One region of the Aerococcus urinae genome, then DNA from elsewhere that is predicted to be linked to it. Evidence: riboswitches for the same ligand, from Rfam matches in the RefSeq annotation. Region 1 holds a riboswitch; the other holds the start of a gene.

Region 1 (8,022 bases):
AACTTGATGAACCCCTTCTTGTTTTGTAACATCTCCCTTAGCGAGAAGAGCTTGAACGCCTTGAGAGGTACAATATTCTGCCACCGCTCTTGCTTGTTCTTCACTTTTGCGATAATTAATGACGACATTAGCGCCTGCTTTGGCAAATCCTTTTGCTATTGCAGCCCCAATTCCTCGACTTGATCCACTAATGAAAACAACTTTTCCAGCCAGCAAATTACTCACTCCTTCATTTTCTAATCTCTATAGGAATTCCAGCGTTCAGAATCTCTAAGAGAAGCTGAGTCAATATCTACTATTCGAACCAATTCTCTTAGTAGGGAATAACCATCAGAATTCCAAGCTGGATGCACTTGCATCATCGCAGATAGACTCGTTACGCGAGTAACCCCTAATTTTCCCCAATGGTTAGCCATTTTAAATAAACTTTCTGTAGGAGCTGCTACCCCTACGCTCTGTAAAATGGATAATTTATTCACTAGTAAATTATCAATATCCTCCCATTGATCTACAGCAATCACTTGTATCACGCGAGACAATGGCGAAGGGCTAAAAGTCAATGCTTGGCTATAAGTCACTAGCCAATTCTCAGGGTGAGCTGGGAAGATCTCACACCCTCCCTGCCATTCGATTTTTTCGCGCCACTGAGATCGTAAGTAAGCTTCTTCGAGCGATAACTTTCTGAGTGGATAACGCTTTTCATAAGCTCTTAATTCTCCTGCTAACATAAGGGCAAATTCTCTGGGAGAAACTTGACCTCCTCCTTCCACAAAATAAATCTGAGGGGAATAGCATCCTTGTTGATCATAATAAACTACCGCTTTAGCTGCTTCATGGACGATATGATTTACCTTTTCAGCATTTAATACTTGATGATGAATCACGCCAAAACTCAATTTATTCCCAAAGCTAATAAAGTGACTTGCTGGTGATAGCTTGGCTTGAATAGCTGCCATGGTTTGATTATTTCCATAAGCAAGAACACAATCAGACGAGTCAATCAAGGTTTGTTCACGCTCCTCATCTCCTCCCTGCCAGGAAAGGATGGCTAATTTATTAGCCAATTTAGGCTCAATTCGAATCAGCAATTGACAAAATAAGCCAATAAAACTCGGTTCACTAGAAGATACTTTTCCAATCAGCTTTCCTTTCACTAATAAATTAGCGACTAAACTCCATAATGGTAAGGCAGGCACATTCCCTGCCCATATATGCGCACACATTTGTGGAGCAAAAGCGCGACTATATCCCCCATGCATTCTGGGCACAAATTCTTCTAAAATATTAGGATTTTCAAAATTTTCAGCTAGCCAGCGCCTGAGTTCATGTTTCCTAAAATTCAATAAAAATTTAGTCAGAGCTAAGCGTAGAATTTCTGAATCATAGCCGGTAATAATAGGAAGTATTTTTTCATATTTCTTTCTAAGGGAATTCTGGCGATCTAATAAACAAAGGATCGCCTTATCTATAGCAGCTATGATCTCTGTTAAACTAATTTCAGAGCTATCGTTTTTCATGCGTTCTATCATTATTTTTAACTGTTCAACATTAGGAGCTGGGACTTGGATACGAATTGAATCAAATATCAGTTCACGGTTTTCAATAGCAAGATCATTTACTATAGGCGGCAAATAGCCACAGTTTATATTAATCATGGTGACCCTCTAACCAATCTTTAGCTGCTATCGAGCAGCCCTTAGGCTCTCCATTTTTTACCCGTCCCAATAACTCAAAACCACATCCATGGTCAATGGCTAAGTCTCCTGTTTGAATAGCAGGGACAGAATTAATATTTGCTAAATCAATATGAACGAGTAAACCTGGTTTCCCTTGCTCAACCTCTAGACCCGTCGCGGGGTCAATGATTTTATATTTTATCCAATGCGGCCCTCGTTTTAATAGCACTTTATCAAAAGCAAACTGGGTATAATATTCTGTGGATAATTCTGTCATACCATACATATTCACCGGATTTGTTCTTACCGGAAAAACCGAAAGTAGCTTTTGATAAAAAGTATCTAGCTGATAAACCTTAGAGAAATTTTTGAACCCCCCAGTATCAAATAATAGACTATCCGGATGGATCGGAAGCACTTCTCCTTGGCTTAAGGCTTCAAACAAGTGGACGAAACTATAGCTAGCTCCTAAAATAATTACTGGTTGCTTTTGATGCGCCATTAGCCATTCTTTTAAAGCAGCGACTTCTAGGCCTTTCTCAGTGATAAAATGCATGGAATCCGGCTGACCATTAGCCTTCAATATTTCTAAATAGTGAGCCAGTGAAGAATTAGGCATCTCTTCTTCATTAGGAAAAAGAATTGCCGTAGGTAAAGATTTATCAGTGACATACTGCTTGAAACCTAACAAGGCAGACAAATCATAAATTTCTAGATCTTTATGATAGTGTTTTCCACTGATTCCTGTCGTCGTCCCGCTTGTCATAAATATACGCGAACATTGTTCATGTGGTGTTGCACTCAGAAATGCATTTTTAAAGGCGTCGGTTGACACTGCCGGGATGTCCTTCCAATGACGTACTTGTCTTATCCCTACAGCTCTTCTTTGACAGAATTGCTGATAATCTTGATTATGTTTATATAAATATTCAAATAAAAGTAGAGCCATATCATTAAAATTTTCTTTTTCTTCGGGATGCTCTATAAAATGTTTAATAATCTTTTTCATTTTTCCCTCCTACAACATAAAAAGGCCACTATCCTCTTGAGTTCAAGATGACAGTAGCCTTCTCCCGTTGAATAGATTTCCCTACGCAATAACTTGATCAGGTTCTACGGGTATATTCTCAGCCATCCGGCACCCCGAATCTCAATTCACATAAATTTTATCATAGCGCTTACATAGCATCAATATGTATGGCTTTTTTTAATGATTTCATAAAAAATGACTTGTAAGGAGGAAAGTGTGCTAAAAGTAGAAAAGCCCTGATATTCATTGAAGGAATTATGTGCGATAGACTTTCGATGCCTTCCCTAGTTAATTCAACTAGCTCAGGTCAGACTTTTGCAAGCTATTTCGATTAGAAATTTTTTAAAAAGAGGCTGGAAAGTTTTCCAGCCCCTTTTCACTATATCAATGTCTAAAAAGAAAATGTCATTCTAAAAGCAATCTCAGCCTTAACTGAATAAGAACTTCCAACGAATATCAGCAAATCGAGTGATAGTCTGAAGACTATCGGTACATTCTCTTTTTAGCAATAGAAATATTTCTATTTTTTAACTTCTCTAAATAAGCATACTTTACGTAATTTTGGACTATATTTTTTTAATTCAATACGGTCAGGGTTGTTACGACGATTTTTTTCTGTTAAGTAAATGCGTTCGCCCTTAAGTTCCGTATTTTCTAAAAGAATGTTAATACGCATTATTTTCCCTCCATCAGATCAATAATTTATCATAGATTTTTAATCATACCTTAAAAGTCTACCATAGTTCTCAGTGCTTTTCAAACTTTTTATAAAAATGCCCTGGAATTATTTTTTATGGTAATAGGCATCTAAGACCTTGTGACCAACAACCTCTGCTGTCTTATCAAAGGCCGAAGCACTGATTTCTGGAATGACTACCGATAAGGCAATCTTAGGTTGTTCGTAAGGCGCGTAAGAAACAAAGGTTGAGTTAATTATCCCTTCGGTCCCTGTTTCCGCCGTACCAGTTTTAGCAGCAATAGTCACCGGGAAGCCTCTAAATTCATTATATGAGAGACCTTGCGGATGGTTGGCTGCTGACCAGAAACCTTGTTGAATTCGTCCCAGTTCTTCTGGACTTAACTGTACGGCATTCAACAATTTAGGTTGGTTTTGATACACCACTTGAGGGGTGTCAGACTCATGCTCACCATTTTCTCTGAGCACTTGTTTAAGCACATGGCTGGCATAGCGTTTACCACCGTTAGCGATAGTTGCGACATATTGGTTCAATTGCATAGGCGTATAGGTATCATATTGACCAAAAGCCAAGTCAATATAGTTACCAGGGTTACCCCCTTCACCTTCCAGACCAGTCACTTCATTTTGTAGGTCAATGCCGGTCGAGCTTCCTAAACCAAATTGATGGTAAAAATTACGCAACTTATTACCCGTTTCTGGATCTAAACCAGCCAAGGACATCCCTGCTTCATAATTGGGTAAGCCCCCGATAGCCATGGCAGTCCGGATCATATAGACATTGGAAGACCTTGCCAGAGCCATGACATCATTAATAGGAACGGGGCTAGTATTGTGGGCTGCCCACCAGGAAGCCTTCCTTGGTGTCCCAGTAAAGTAAAGCGGTTGGTCAATAAAGATATTTTCTTGCCCCGGTTTTAAAACGCCATAATGGTAACCGGCCCCAACTGTGGCTCCTTTGACGGTAGATCCCATGGTAAAGGATGAATTAATGGTTCCCAGGGCATCGTCAATGATTTCGCCATGTTCGTTCCGGTATTTACCAGCCATGGCCAGGATCTCCCCATTATTAGGGTCACTGGCTACCACATAGATGGAATTATTTTTACCGGTACTTGAGCCGTGCAGGTAGCCCTCCAAAATTTCTTCAATTTTCTTTTGAAAATCAGTATCAATGGTCAGTTGAACGGTATTGCCCATCGAGCCAGGATAAGCCTTGTCGGTTCTCACGACCTCGCCTCTTTGGTTAATTTCAGTTTCGTACTTGGTCTTGGCACCATGCAGGGTATCTTCATGCATGGCTTCCAAGTAAGACTTACCGACCCGGTCATTGCGGGCATAACCTTGGGCCAGGTAGTATTCAGCCTTATCACTCGGCAGTCCCTCTTCTTCAGAAGTCACGCTACCGATTACTGAGCGGAGTAAGTCTTTTTGTGGATATTCTCTACGCCAATCCATGGTGGTATTGACCCCAGGCATTTCATTACTATGCTCACTGACCAGGGCAATTTCTTCATTGGAGACATCCTTGTTTTTAATCAAGGTTGGTGTGAGGGCGTAGGCCCCATTCATGCGCTTATAAATCAGAACCGCTTCGAGATCATCCCCAGAAAAATTGATATCCTCTTCAGAGACATAGGATAATTGCTTCTCGTACAGTTCACTATCCCTTAGCCGCAAGTCTTCTTCTGACATCCGCTCATTTAAGCGGTCTTGATTGCTGGCAATCCAATAATCCTTTCGGTCTCGCTCTGTGACTTCCCCAGTATCCAAATGAATAAAACTGGCTAATTTCCGGGCAGTCTTGGCCATATCTTCCCCCGTGACATTGGGGCCTCGGGTGTAATTAATGGCTTGGAGTCCCTCGTTATCCACCAACATCTTATGGTTACGGTCCACAATATAACCTCTAGGAACACTTTCTTCAGACATATTCTTTTCAGTCATATGGACCAGTTCTTGGAAGGCTTGACCATTAACAACCTGTAAGTAGCCTAAGCGGAAGATAAGCAGAGCAAATAAAATAAATACAATATAAAGTAAAATGTTTAGCCGATTCAAGTAATTATGCCAATGGGGCGATTTCCGCCGTAAAGTTTTGGAATTAACTTGGGCTTGTTTTTCTCTCCCCTTGTGCTTAGCTGACTTATCAAAGTCATGCGACATGCCTTCACCTACTTTCTTTTTCTTATCGTCATTAAGTGCCAACACTCACTTTCTAAAAAGCAAGTCACCTATCATTATAATCGATTTCTATGATTTTGTCTGACTGAAAGTAGACTTTTATAAATTCTTTGAAAGATCTCTTGACCTGGCCATGTTCTGATAAATTAATTTGTGCTAAGCTAAGGTGAAATCAAGCATCTTTAAGGAGTTAGCACGGTGTCTTTAATGAAGAATTTTTCCAAAATGAATGCAGTTAAACGGTCGCTCTTATTAGCGGCAGGCCTCCCAGTTTTAATCCTGGTCTTTATTTACCTGTTTCAGGGTATCTTTCCCTTTGGCAATCAGACGATTTTAACTGTGGACTTAGGCCAGCAATATATTGATTTCTTCCAATATTACCGGGAGACCCTGCTAGGCAATTGGCAGCAAATCTTCTACTCTTTCCAAAAGGGAATGGGAGGAGAGATGGTAGGAACTTGGACTTATTATTTAATGAGTCCCTTTAACCTCCTACTCCTCCTCTTTCCCCAAAAAGCCCTCCCCATAGCCTGTGTCTGCCTGGTCCTAGCCAAGAGCGCTGCTGCTAGTACCAGTTTTCTCTGGCTACTTTACAAAAATTATGGCGACCACGGCCCCTTGACCATCAGCTTTGCCTGTTTCTATAGTTTAATGGGCTATTTTTCCGCTAACCAACTCAATATCATGTGGTTAGATGGCCTGGTTTTTTTGCCTTTAATCATCCTAGGCATCCTAGACCTTATCCACCACAAAAGGAGCACTTATTATATCATTAGCCTGGCTCTCTTATTGATAGCCAATTATTATATCGGTTATATGGTTTGTCTTTTTGCTGTGCCCTTCTTTCTTTATGAACTCTTTGGCGCCCAATTTACCAAGAAGACTAAACAAGCGAGATTCTCATTAAAGCAATATTTTACTATAGGACTGCGCTTTATTTTGTCCTCTTTGGCAGCAGCCGGACTAGCGGCTTTCACCCTTATTCCGACCTACTTTGCCCTGGCTCAAAGTAAAGGCAGCTACCAAGAGCTTCATTTTGACTGGTCCTTTGCCTATCCACTCTGGCAGGTTATCAGCAAACTGGTGGTCGGTCCCTTTAACTTCGACCAAATGCCGGAGGGTTTACCTAATCTCTTTGTCCCTTCCCTGGCTATTTTAGCGGCCCTGGTGTTTTTTCTGCAAAAGCGGTTCAGCTGGCAGGAAAAACTGATGAGCTTTTTGGTCTTAGCTTTCTTACTCTTATCCATGAATGTTAAAGCCCTAAATTTAATTTGGCATGGTTTTCAGTATCCCATCTGGTACCCCTACCGTTTTTCTTTTGTCTTTTCCTTTTTCCTCCTTTACCTAGCTTATCGGACTTTAAGGCAAGTAGAGCCTCTAGGCAATCAGCCAGCCATTGTGACCCTGTGCCTGGTTGGATTATCCACCCTAACCTTGGCCTTACACTACCAAGATTTTTCTTATATTAGTCCTAATACCCTACTTTTCTCAACGATAGCTTTTGTGTTTAGTTTTTTTGGCCTTTACTATCTCAGTCATTCCAGTAAGAAAATGGCTCCCTTGCTACTCTTGTCTGCCTTGGCTTTGATTGAGAGCATGACCAATACTGCTTTAACCTTAAACTCTATTTCTTACCTTAACTATGACAGCTATGCCCAGTATTTAGAAGTCAGTCAACCGCTTTTAACTCGTTTGCAGGACGATTCCGGCGAGGATTTCTACCGCATTGCTAAGACCTTTCAACGGACTAAAAATGACCCCATGCAATTGTCCTACTATGGATTAGACCATTTTAATTCAACCATTGAAAGATCGACCACCGAACTTTTTAAAGCTTTGGGCCAACCGACAACCACTGGTTCAGTCAATTACTCGAATGGCAGCCTGGTCACCGATAGCCTCTTTAATGTCAGATATCTGATCAATAGCCAAGTCCAAAGCCAAAAAGAGGTCGAAGATAAGGCCTATGAGCGCCGCTTAGTTAGCCATCGCCCCGATTTTAACCATTATCCTTTAGTTGACCAGGTCCAAGGTTTTTCGGTTTTTAAGAACCCTTACGCCCTGTCGCTCGGCTTTCTGGTCGATGAAGCCATCAGTCAAATGGACTTGAAGCCTGACCAACCGATCGATAACCAAGATAAACTCTTGGCCTATCTCAATGATCAAGACAGTCGAGCTACTAAGGACAGCTATCTGGATTTCTTCCGGGTCAGGGACTTTAAGCGCATGGATTTAACTAATCTAGAAAGTGATGACCCCAGTCGGATTAATACCAGCTACCATAAGACGAACCTAGAAAGTAAAAGTTTTATCGACTTTACTCTAAAGATTGATAGCAAGCAAGCCTACTACTTGACTGTACCAGGGGATTTATCGGAGGAGGATGTGACTTATTACTTGGATGGCAAAAAGCTAAATTATGATAAAAGTTACAA
Region 2 (8,022 bases), 530 kb from region 1:
ATATCTGGGTCCGGTTCAATGTTATCGAAGACATCATAGACCACCTTATTTTGCCGTTGTTGGAGTTGATCAATGACTTTTTGGACAAAGCCGAGTTTGGCAATGCCTTTATCAGAAATAATCGATACCCGTTCCACATGGTCTAATTCTTGTAAGTATTTAATGGAATTCTTTTCGAAGTAAACCCGAGGGACTTTAAACCATTGCATGTTATTTTGCCGCTCCCCTACTCGTTTAATATTAATCAAATCTAAAGGTCCCACGTTACCAGCTACGGAGTTATGTCCATAAGACCCACAGCCTAGGGTTAAGGAAGGAATAAAGTAGTTATAAACATCCCCAATCCCTCCAAAGGTTGAAGGCGCATTGACAATGACCCGGGCCACTTTCACCCGTTTGGCGTATTCGATTTCTAAGTCGCGGTTATTGGTATGGATGGCGGCGGAGTGGCCTAAACCGTTGAATTCCACCATAGCTTCGGCCTTAGCCATCCCATCTTCGGTTGTTTCAGCCTTTAAGATGGCAAGGACTGGAGATAATTTTTCCCGGGTTAGCGGTTGGGCAGGACCCACTTCAGGAACTTCTGCTGCTAGGATGACAGTTTCTTCTGGCACTTCAAAGCCAGCTTCTTTAGCAATCCAAACCGCTGATTTCCCGACAATATCGGCATTGAGTTTGGCTTGGTCAACCGCCTCACTATTGGCTTTAGCTCCAAAGCAGAATTCTTCTAAGAGGGCTTTTTCCTTTTGGTTGACAAAGTAAACATGGTAGGACTTCATTTCTTTAATGAAGGCAGGGTAAATTTCTTGGTCAACAATGGCAGCTTGTTCTGAAGCACAGACCATCCCATTATCGAAGGCCTTACTCATGACAATATCATTCACAGCTTGCTTGAGGTTGGCCGTTTTTTCAACATAAGCAGGCACATTCCCTGGTCCCACACCCAAAGCAGGTTTCCCACAAGAATAAGCAGCCTTAACCATGGCAGATCCCCCAGTGGCTAAAATAGTAGCGACATCAGGGTGGTTCATCAGTAAATTGGTGGCTTCCATCGACGCATGTTTTGGATCGATCCATTGGATACAGTTTTCAGGTGCCCCTGCCGCAATGGCCGCGTCACGCACTACTTTGGCCGCATGGATAGAAGATTCCAGGGCTTGGGGGTGGAAGGAGAAGACAATCGGGTTACGGGTCTTCAAGGAAATCAAGGACTTAAAGATTGCTGTCGATGTTGGGTTGGTAGTAGGAACAATCCCACAAATTACCCCGACAGGTTCAGCAATATAGGTTAATCCCTTGGCTTCATCACGGTCGATAATGCCTACTGTTTTCAAGTGACGCATGTGGTTGGTCACATGTTCACAAGCAAATAAATTCTTGGTGGCCTTATCTTCAAAGACACCACGTCCAGTATCTTCAACGGCATGTTTAGCTAAAACCCCATGTTGGTCTAGAGCTGCAATCGATGCCTTAGTAACAATATGGTCGATTTGCTCTTGGTCTAAGGCCATAAAATCTTCTAAGGCCTGTTTAGCCTTAGCCACTGTCTCATCGATAAATTGTGGAATATCTACTTTTTGTTCTTTTCCTTTAGCCATTGTTCTTCCTAACCTTTCGTTTATTTTTAATGACTTTCATCTTTATGGCTATTATGTTAAATTATTCACAATTAAAAAGCAAGTTATTTTTTGTTTTTCTTTTTACCCACAACCGCTTACAATTACTGAAACATTAGTAACTTAACCTTGTAATCGCTTACAAGATTTAAAAGAATATTTTTATATTTTAATTAAAAAGAGAAAATATGTGTTTATTTTCACAATGTTAGATAAAGATATCCTTTTTTAAAAACAGATAGACCCTTTTCTAAATATAAAAAAAAGGCCATGACAAGCTATCATGACCCTTATCGGTGTACAGATACTCTTCCCTTAGTGGTTCTAGCCTGGAAGGGTTTAAAGACTAAAAACTATTGGCTAAGGGAAGCTAAAGCAAATTAATGGTCACTAGGGTAATAAGTCAAGAGGCCAAAGCCATGGTTCAAGGGCCCACTCCCCTGACCTAGATCTAATTGATCTTTAAGAGCTAGGCTGAGATAAGTTTTGGCCCGGGCGATGGCAGTGACTAAGTCATCACCCTTGGCTAGGTTGCTGGCAATGGCACTGGATAGCGTACAGCCGGTGCCATGGGTATTGGGGTTATCGACCCGGTCGCCTTGGAACCAGTGGACTTCGCCAACAGGAGTCACCAGGACATCGTTAGCATCATTAACCCGGTGCCCACCCTTACAGAGGACCGCGACTTGGTAGGTCTGGCTAATTTTTTTAGCGGCCGCTTCCATATCCTTTGCCGAATGGATTTCTTGTCCCGCTAAGACCTGGCTTTCAGGAATATTGGGCGTAATTAAGCTGGCTAGGGGAAATACCTGGTCTGCTAAGACTTGAACTGCTTGGTCTTGGATCAAGTTCGATCCACTAGTGGCTACCATAACGGGGTCTACCACAATGTTTTTAGCTTGGTAGTTTTTGAGGGCCTTAGCAATTTCTTCCACTAAGTCCACCTGGGAAACCATGCCAATCTTGACAGCAGCCGGGGGAATATCCTCAAAGACCGCTTGGAGTTGGCTAGCCAAGGCCTCTGGACTGAGGTCATAGACCCCGGTCACACCCCTAGTATTTTGGGCGGTCACTGAAGTAATAGCACTCATGCCAAAGACTCCATTGGCCTGCATGGTCTTGAGGTCCGCTTGAATACCCGCTCCCCCACTGGAATCTGAGCCGGCAATGGTGAGGACGGCTTGGAGCTTAAAAAGCTTTTCAGCAGCTTTACGGATGGCTTGAGTCGCTTGGTAGGGGGCTTCCGCCTTAAATAAGGCGGAAATCAGAGCCACCCCAGCCAGACCCTGGTCACGTAAATTAGCCATATTATCTAAATTAATCCCGCCAATGCCTACGATAGGAATATTGACCCCTTGGGCAATCGCTCTCAGGGTAGTCAGACTAGTTCCTTGGGCATTGGCCTTAGACTGGGTCGGATAGAGGGCGCCAACTCCCAAATAGTCTGCACCAGCTGCTTGGGCTTTTAGGGCGGCCTCCAAACTCTTAGCCGAAGCCCCGATGATCTTATCAGGACCTAGCAGTTGTCTAGCCTGGTCGACTGGCAGGTCATCTGCTCCGACGTGGAGGCCATCAGCATCCACCGCCAAGGCCAGCTCATAGTCATCATCAATAATAAAGGGGACACCTGCATCTTGGCAGAGCGCTTTGATTGTTTTGGTCAGATCCAGCTTTTCCTCCTGGTCTTTAAAGGGATGGTCCTTCAGACGTAATTGTAAGATCGTGGCCCCGCCCGTTAAGACCTCCTTGACTTGCCGGATTAATTCATCATGGTCAAAGCGGTCGGGGGTAATAGCATAGACCAATAAATCATTTTTATTGAATGGCATACTTGGCTCTCCTTTCTAATTCTTTGGCCTCTAATAAGAAGACCTGGTCAATGACTCGGTTGGAATAAGTAGCATTGCCCTCATAAGGCTGGAGCACTTGGGCAGCGATTTCTCCCGCCACCCCATAGCTAACCATGGCCGCCGTCGTCAGGTAAAAAAGATCTTCTCCCGGATTACCAGCTAAAAAGCTGGCTAAGACGCCGCTTAACTGGCAACCTGATCCCGTATAAGAAGCCATCCAGGGGTGACCATTTTCAATGACTGCCAGCCGTTCGCCATCAGTTACTAAGTCAATCGGGCCTGACATGGCTAGGATAATCCCTTTTTCTAGGGCATAAGCTTTAAAGGCCGGGGCAAAATCAGCCAGGTTAGCCAAGGTCACCTCGTCTCCAGGCCCCAAGTCGACCCCTGATCCTTGGCTTCTTTCAAAGAGGAGGCTACGAATTTCCGAAGCATTCCCCTTTACCGCAGTCACTAGACCTTGGTCAATCAGATCTTGGCAGAGCTTTAATTTAGACGGCATAGCTGCAACTCCCACTGGGTCTAAGACCACGGGATGCTGATCATTTTTCGCTGTGGCAGCGAGGTCTAATAATTCCTGGTTAGGCCTAGGGCTAGCGGCATTTATGAGCAAGAGGTCAGCCGTCTTGACCACATCCTGACTATTAGGTAGGTTATCGGTCATTACGGGACGCCCGCCACTGGCTAGGATCACATTGGCTACATCATGGATGGTGACATAATTATTCAAGACTTGGACCAGCGGGGCCTTGGCCTTGATCTGCTGACTATATTTGGCAAAGGGAATGGTTGTTTTTTTAGGCATTTACTCATCTCTCTTATTCTGTTCAGACTGCATATTTTACCTGCAGGTCTTTTATTTCTAGACAGAAAAAAAGTCCTGCAAAGTATACTCCACTGATTGTACTTTGCAGGACTTCTTATCGTTAGGCTTTACCAAAGCTTGGCTATACCGTACAACGATATTTGAATTCTCACATCCCTACGCAAGTTTTAACTTTCTCAGGTTCAAAGAGTCCAGGTTTCCACCTATCTCAGCAAAAGCACCTCTTGTGAGTACTTTCTAACTATAGCAGAAACCGCTTACCTATTCAAGGCTGACCACTTAGGCCCCCTTTAAAAGCTAAGATAAATAAAAAACTCCAGCCCAGGGAGCCGGAGTTGATTGAGGAGTCTGGGACAAAAGTCTCACACTCTTTTGAAACGTGTTCCAAAAGTCAGCCCTGACGTCCACTTCACGAACTATGTGCGATAGGCTTTCGCCTATCTTCCATAGTTTGTTCCAGTGGTTCAGGGCTCCTTTGACTTTTGTCACACTCTTTTGAAACGTGTTCCAAGCGCAGAGCAAGCGTCCGCTTCAGAAAAAGGCGCTAAATTCTCTTTGAGAATTTAAACGCCTTTTTCTTCCAGCGGTCTTGCTCTTTGACGCGATTGTCACACTCTTTTTCTATCTTAGTACCAACCGTTAGCGTTCCAGAATGCTAGAGCGTTGTCCCATGAACCGTAACGACCGGCTACGTATTGGTCAGCCACACGTTCTTGGTTAGCTGGGGAGTAGTCACCATTTAAGTAAGAAGCGCTTAATTGGTAACGTCCGATGTATTGGCCGTTAGTTGCTGAGTATGAACCACCAGATTCACGTTGAGCAATGATTTCTTTAGCGGATGAAGAAGAACCAGTGTAAGCGCTTTGTGCTGGAGCTGGTGCAGGTGCAGGTGCTGGAGCAGCAGCTGGTGCAGCTTGAACAGTTGCAGGTGCTTGGTAGGTTTGACCAGCAGTTTCATCGACGGTGTAAACTTGAGCTGCTTGACCTTGTTTTTCTACTTCAACTTCATTAACCTTACCTGATTGGTCAGATTTGAAGGTTAATTTAGTTCCTGGGAAGATTAAGTTAGCATTTTCGATGTTGTTGATTTCAGCTAGTTCTTTGGTGTTCACGTCTGCTGCTTGAGCAATAGCGTTTAAGGTGTCACCAGATTTAATGACATAAACTTTTTCGTTGTCATCTAATTTTTGGAAGTCAGCTTTGATTTCTTCAACTGAACGTGCTTGCCATTCAGCTGCGTGTGCTTCAGTCGTTTCCCCAGCAGCAAAACTTACTAAGGCTGATAAAGCGATTGAGGTACCTACTAAAACTTTCTTCATATTCATGTGTAATAAAAATCCTTTCTTATGTGCAAAGTTCATTCTTTTTTCTATTTAATATGATTAAGCATCTTAATCATTCAGATTCATTTTTATCTCTCAACGAGGTCTTTCCCTCGTCGACATGAAATATACTATCATGGCTTCCAGACGAAGAAAAGGGATTTTCTGACTTGTTAAGGCCCTTTAATTACTTTGACATTTTAAAAGGATTTTCTGAAACATTTCTGTCGCCTTGTAACCTTGCTGTAACAAAAGTCAAGACCAAGCTTTATTTATTGGTTTTAGACATCAAGGATTTCTGCCTCAGGAGGTCCAGTCCTATTCGCTAACTTTCAGATGTTTGAGGGACAAATCTAAGATTCCAGCCGAATGGGTAATGGCCCCACTAGAGATATAGTCAATGGCTAGGTCCTTATAATCTGTGACATTATCCCAGGTAAAGTTTCCTGAAGCTTCTATAATCGCTTGACCGTTAATGATTGCAATGGCTTCCTCCATGGTGTCATGGTCCATATTATCGAGCATAATAATATCGGCTCCCGCTTCCACTGCCGCTCTGACCATGTCCAAATCCTCGACTTCAATTTCAATCTTCTTCACAAAAGGAGCATAGGCCTTAGCCGCTTGGATGGCTGCTTTGACCCCACCGGCTGCAGCAACATGGTTATCCTTGAGCATAATTTGATCAGAGAGTGAGTAACGGTGGTTATAACCGCCCCCTACCCGGACTGCATATTTTTCCAAGGGACGGTAGGCTGGGGTAGTTTTACGGGTATCCAATAGCTTAATGCCACTGCCTTCCAAGGCATCTACAAAACGACGGGTAGCCGTAGCAATCCCACTCATTCTCTGAAGGAAGTTGAGGGCAATCCGTTCGCCACTTAAGAGGGTATTGACGGAGGCCTTGATCACCATCAGAGTCTCTTGGTTCGCCACCCGGTCACCATCTCGAACCCAGCTCTCAAATTGAACCTCAGGATCCAAATGGAAGAAAACCCGCTGGAAGAGATCCAAACCACAAATCACTCCCGCTTCCTTAGCCAAGAGCTCCACCTGGGCCGCTTGCCCTTGATAAATGGCATTGGTCGACAGGTCCTCATAAGGAATATCTTCCTTAAAGGCTAGGGTAATTAATTCATCAATAATATCTTGGTTCAGATTTCTAAAATTAGACACTTGTTTTGGATTAGCCATCACTAACCGCCTCCTCATTCTTTCTATCCTGATTCTCTGACTAGCCACTTTCACTAGCCAAAGAAGGCTGACTTTCCTGAGCCTAAAAAGCCCAAAAAAGCTGATACTGTTTTTACCTATCATACCATAAGCCAAGGCAGCAAAAACCCCTAGTCTTATACGGAAAGTGATCGTTTTAGACAGACTTGACAAAAATAAGGGCTAAGCTTATGATAATTTTTAAATTTTTATCATTATTTGGTTTTATATCGATTATATTAGGACTCATTCTTCAAGGAGGATTACAATGAAAGAAAGTATTTCGGTTAGCAAAAAAAATACGGGTAAAATGACTACCGTAGCCCTATTAACAGCCATCGGTATCATTATCCCTATGATTAGCCCCATTAAAATCGCTTTTGGTCCCTTTTCCTGGACCCTGGGCTCACACATTGCCATTGATATGGCACTCTTTATTTCACCAGCCTCAGCCGCTTTTGTGGCCTTAGCCACCTCATTTGGTTTCTTGATAGCAGGCTTCCCCTTACCAGTGGTCTTCCGGGCGGTTTCCCACCTCTTATTCACCTTAGTAGGGGCCTATACTCTCCAACGGTCCAACCAATTTGTCTTGAACCCTTGGAAAAGAACCCTCTTTAACGCCGGAATTAATAGCTTACACGGGCTCGGGGAAATGATCGTTATCCATTGCTTTGTGACGGCAGGATTAACCAGTTTGGATGGTCAATACGGTTACTGGGCTTCCCTCTTCATTCTCTTCGGCATCTCTTCCCTCTTCCATGGGATGATGGACTTTGAATTGGGTTACCTCTTCCTCAAGTACCTCAACAAGCACCTGCCTTATAAGTTCCCCCGTTTTCCAATTAAATAAAGTAGAAAAAACTCCCTTAGCTCTTTCCTTATTTGGGAATGACTAAGGGAGTTTTATAGTTACAATAGAAATTATTTTTTAGTTGAAAACAAAAAAGAGACTGTACGCACAAGTACAGTCTCATTGAACTGGGGTAGCTGGATTCGAACCAACGCATGACAGAGTCAAAGTCTGTTGCCTTACCGCTTGGCGATACCCCAATATGATTAGAAATGGAGGGAAGAGGATTCGAACCTCTGAACCCGAAGGAACGGATTTACAGTCCGCTGCGTTTGGCCGCTTCGCTATCCCTCCAAATCAGTACTCAATTAATATACCACTATTTCCCTAGAAAATGCAAGGGCTA

What was found. A riboswitch is a leader RNA that binds a small molecule or an ion and turns the genes downstream of it on or off. The one in region 1 is predicted to bind thiamine pyrophosphate.
Region 2: another riboswitch for thiamine pyrophosphate. It lies ahead of AWM73_RS00160 (hydroxyethylthiazole kinase); the one in region 1 lies ahead of AWM73_RS02430 (LuxE/PaaK family acyltransferase).

What each region holds. Positions count from the first base shown of each region.
Region 1 covers NZ_CP014161.1:548,793-556,814, reverse strand. The annotation lists gene AWM73_RS02440 (SDR family oxidoreductase) at 1-216, opposite strand, end outside; gene AWM73_RS02435 (acyl-CoA reductase) at 237-1,655, opposite strand; gene AWM73_RS02430 (LuxE/PaaK family acyltransferase) at 1,648-2,685, opposite strand; TPP riboswitch at 2,747-2,832, opposite strand; gene rpmG (50S ribosomal protein L33) at 3,227-3,382, opposite strand; gene AWM73_RS02420 (penicillin-binding transpeptidase domain-containing protein) at 3,491-5,611, opposite strand; gene AWM73_RS02415 (YfhO family protein) at 5,795-8,022, shown strand, end outside.
Region 2 covers NZ_CP014161.1:21,737-29,758, reverse strand. The annotation lists gene adhE (bifunctional acetaldehyde-CoA/alcohol dehydrogenase) at 1-1,598, opposite strand, end outside; gene thiD (bifunctional hydroxymethylpyrimidine kinase/phosphomethylpyrimidine kinase) at 1,997-3,445, opposite strand; gene AWM73_RS00160 (hydroxyethylthiazole kinase) at 3,432-4,271, opposite strand; TPP riboswitch at 4,429-4,527, opposite strand; gene apf (aggregation-promoting factor) at 4,919-5,617, opposite strand; gene nadC (carboxylating nicotinate-nucleotide diphosphorylase) at 5,933-6,808, opposite strand; gene AWM73_RS00145 (hypothetical protein) at 7,095-7,676, shown strand; tRNA gene AWM73_RS00140 (tRNA-Gln) at 7,805-7,876, opposite strand; tRNA gene AWM73_RS00135 (tRNA-Tyr) at 7,890-7,970, opposite strand.